Regions from separate parts of the Pseudoalteromonas sp. SWN166 genome, predicted to be linked through region 2. Evidence: predicted binding sites of a transcription regulator. Region 2 holds the regulator's gene; the other holds the start of a gene.
What was found. Region 2 encodes LexA, which represses DNA repair genes until DNA is damaged. Its sites were predicted from a motif close to TACTGTATNNNNATACAGTA; they were not measured.

Region 1: a site for LexA is predicted at 772-791, ahead of uvrD (DNA helicase II). Genes of this name have one in related genera too.

What each region holds. Positions count from the first base shown of each region.
Region 1 covers NZ_JADYXB010000048.1:17,381-19,591, forward strand. Annotated here, with positions in the region: gene I6F49_RS18430 (YacL family protein) at 1-211, opposite strand, end outside; gene I6F49_RS18435 (hypothetical protein) at 328-552, opposite strand; gene uvrD (DNA helicase II) at 856-2,211, shown strand, end outside.
Region 2 covers NZ_JADYXB010000021.1:47,496-49,706, reverse strand. Annotated here, with positions in the region: gene I6F49_RS13355 (hypothetical protein) at 1-48, shown strand, start outside; gene I6F49_RS13350 (PaaI family thioesterase) at 49-489, opposite strand; gene lexA (transcriptional repressor LexA) at 657-1,274, shown strand; gene coxB (cytochrome c oxidase subunit II) at 1,741-2,211, shown strand, end outside.

The sequences.
Region 1 (2,211 bases), on a different contig from region 2:
ATGCTTCGTCTTTCGTTAATATTAAATCTATTTCTTGGCCTTTTAACGTTAGCGGCTCATAGCTTGAACTCACCGATGCAATAAGCGCTTGCACCATGGCTACTTTGTCTTTGCCTATTTCTTCGTTTAGCCAGCGACCAATAATAGCGTGTTCACTGCTTATTTTAATACGTAGCCCACTAATAGGGTCGCGAATAAATTGATATTCCATAGGGTTTGCCTGTAAATCTTTAATTGGGTAATTATATACGTAAACGCCCGTAAACCACAGGACATATAAAGTAAAATAGCGCCACATGGGCGCTATTTTACTCAACTTGAAAACCGTTAACTTCGCGATCTATAACGCGCTGCGTCAATAATCGACCATAAGTAAATAATAGGCACAAGTACAAAGCCTACAAGCACATAAATTAGTGCGTAACTTATTATAATAGCGAGTGCAAAAAATATAGCCGCTAAAATACGCCCTTGCACTAACTGCCCTAAACCAGGAAAAAATATATTACATAATGCTGCGATTACGTTACCGCCAGAACCTTGATCTGCCATACTAACCTCTGTATTTATTTAATTTTATAATTATTTACTTACACACTTTATGCCAATTTATTAAAGCTTACAAATCAAATAGTTAAATTAGTCTAGATTTAAGGAGTTAGTAAATTTTGCTAAAATTAGGTCAAATTAGCAATTTCTGTTATGCGTTTGCACTTTTCCGCTTGTTTAAATAAGTAGCAAGTCACTCGTTTTGAACACTATTTTATAAATAGCTGTTTATAAAAACAGTATTTTATTTAGCCTAACAAAAACACCTGTTATACTGCCCACAATATTGATTAAAAAGGCGTAACGATGGACGTTTCACAATTACTCGATGGCTTAAATGACAAACAACGCGATGCCGTTGCAGCCCCACTACAAAACATGCTGGTATTAGCAGGTGCTGGGTCTGGTAAAACACGAGTGTTAGTTCATCGTATTGCGTGGCTTATGCAAGTTGAGCAAGCCTCCGCTTACAGTATTTTTGCAGTTACCTTTACTAATAAAGCAGCTAAAGAAATGCGTAGCCGCGTTGAAGAAACACTAAAAGCCCCTGTAGGTGGTATGTGGATTGGTACGTTCCATGGTTTATCGCATCGTATTTTACGTGCTCATCACCGTGAAGCTAACTTACCAGAAGCCTTTCAAATTTTAGACTCTGACGATCAGCTTCGGATGATCAAGCGCTTATTAAAATCGATGAATATTGATGATAAAAAATGGCCTGCTAAACAATTTGGCTGGTACATAAGCGCCAAAAAAGATGAAGCACTTCGCCCTAAAGATATTCAAGCATACGATATTAATGAGCAAATGATGCTGCGTGTTTACGCCGCCTACCAAGAAGCCTGTGATAGAGCAGGTTTAGTCGACTTTGCTGAAATATTACTACGCAGCTACGAAGTGTTAAAAAATAACCCTACGTTACTGCGTCATTATCAGCAACGCTTTGCACATATGCTAGTAGATGAGTTTCAAGATACAAATACCATTCAATATGCATGGTTAAAGTTACTTGCTGGCGATACAAATAGCATTATGATTGTAGGCGACGATGACCAAAGCATTTATGGTTGGCGTGGTGCGAAAATCGAAAACATTAAACGTTTTTTAACTGACTTCAGCGCAGAAACCATTCGTCTGGAGCAAAACTACCGTTCAACTGCAACTATTTTGAAAGCGTCTAACGCATTAATTCAAAATAACTCAGAACGTATGGGTAAAAGCTTGTGGACCGACGGTAACGATGGCGAGCCAATCTCTATTTATGCAGCATTTAATGAGTTAGACGAAGCCCGCTTTGTAAGTAGCAAATTACGAAGCTGGTTAAATGCAGGTAATGCGCTGCAAGATGCAGCAATTTTATACCGTAGTAACGCGCAATCTCGTGTACTCGAGGAAGCCATGCTGCAAGAAGGCTTAAAATACCGTATTTATGGTGGTATGCGATTCTTCGAACGACAAGAAATTAAAGATGCGTTGTCGTACTTACGCCTAGTCGGTAATCGTCAAGACGATGCCGCATTTGAGCGTGTAATTAATACGCCAGCACGCGGTATTGGCGACAAAACATTGAGCCATATACGCGACTGTGCACGAGCAGAATCGTTACCGCTTTGGTATGCCGCAAAAGCAATTGTAGAACAACAGCATTTATCTGGCCGTGCC
Region 2 (2,211 bases):
GCGATTGGTGCGGGTATGGAAATTACAATTTACCCAATCGAAAAGTAACTATCTTCGCTCTACGACTGCTGCGGTCATTTTTGATACGCAGCACAGCTCATTGCGGCTATTTGTAATTTTTATTTCCCATACTGAACTACGTTTGCCAATATGAAATGCTCTTGCCGTGGCAGTTAAAGTACCGTTGCGAGATGCTTTTAAATGGCTTGCGCTAATTTCCTGCCCTACACAGTAAAATTTTGTGAAATCGACAACAAAGTTAGCAGCATAACTCGCTACTGTTTCGGCAAGTACAACATTAGCACCACCGTGAACCATTCCCATTGGGTTATGATGCTCAGGTATGGCAGGCATAGTTGCAACTAAGTAATCATCACCAATTTCTGTGATTTCTATCCCCATAGTTTTCATCAGCGTACCTTGACCATTTATACCTTCATCTAGCTGTTTGCAAAACTCTAAAGTAATAGGTTGATACCAAATACTCATAACGACTCCTTTGCCTTTTTAATCATTTATAAACTTAGCTTTAGTTATATCCCTAAAATGTACACAAGTGAAATTACTTTGGCTATTTTAAGACATAATTTAAATTTGCGATTTTTATTTAACTGTATATACTCACAGTTAAATGTACTGTATGGAAAACCAGTTGTATGCGACCATTAACGAACCGCCAAGCTCAAATACTCGAACTAATTAAAGTTTTTATTAAAGACACTGGTATGCCTCCTACACGTGCTGAAATAGCGCAAACACTAGGTTTTAAAAGTGCCAATGCTGCTGAAGAACATTTAAAAGCACTTGCTAAAAAAGGCGCAATTAAAATGAAACCAGGTGCAAGCCGTGGTATTCAATTAATTGAAGAAGAAGAGCCTGAACAATTAGGTTTACCACTTATAGGGCGTGTTGCTGCTGGTTCACCTATTTTGGCGCAAGAGCACGTTGAAAGTCACTGTAAAATCGATCCTTTAATGTTTAAACCAGCCGCCGATTTTTTACTACGCGTTAACGGTATGAGCATGAAGGATATTGGTATTATGGATGGCGATTTACTTGCTGTGCATCGTACTCAAACCGCTGAAAACGGGCAAGTTGTTGTTGCCCGCGTAGATGAAGACGTAACTGTAAAACGTCTTGAGAAAGCGGGTCGTAAAGTATTACTTCATGCTGAAAACGACGATTTTGAATCTATTGAAGTAGATCTTGAGAATGAGTCTTTTAATATTGAAGGCTTAGCCGTTGGCGTTATAAGAAACGCTGATTGGATGTGACTTTAAAAATAGCTTTTAAACAAGCAGTTTTATAAATGCGTACTAATTAGTACGCATTTTCTGTTTTTAATTATGCGAAAAACAGCTAACTGATTATTTAGACTGTAAACTTTTTTCACTCATGCTTTTCTCCTTCCTTATGTGTTACACCCCTTTGTTTTGCTCGCTTTTTGAATGTTAAATAGTCGATATGCTTGCAGATACTTGATTGATTTTTAAATATTACTCGGTTGTTTTTTATACTAAAGCTTGCTTGTTGCTCATTTTTTAGCTAATCATTAGTGTGCTGAACTAACAATAACTCACAGCTTTTCAGTTTTGAGAACACACAATATACAAACTCTTTGTTGGGGCAGCGATACCAGTCAAAAAAACAAGATTGGTTAAATAATAAAAATAACGAATTGGCGTTTAAGCCGTATGCCTCTTCGCTTTGCACTCGCAATAGCATCAAAGGAGCCGTCACATGGGTAAACTGACCTCTACCTTGTGGCTTATATTATGTGTTTTTTCGCACCCAGTTTTGGCTAATAGCCAATACAATATGCGCAAAGGCGTAACCGATATAAGCAATAATGTATATCAGCTGCACATGACCATATTTATAATATGTTGTGTGATTGGGGTGATAGTGTTCGCAATTATGTTTTGGGCACTTATTCATCACCGTAAATCTAAAGGGGCTATACCTGCCCAATTTCACGAAAGCACTAAAGTAGAAATACTTTGGACAGCTATTCCATTCGTTATTTTAATTGCTATGGCAGTACCAGCCACTAAAACCCTAATTGCAATGGAAGATGCCAGCAAAGCTGATCTCACTATTAAAATCACAGGTTCGCAATGGAAATGGCACTATGAATATATGGGCGAAGACGTCGCATTTTATTCTATTTTATCCACCCCTCAAGACGAAATAGCGAATCTTGCAGATAAA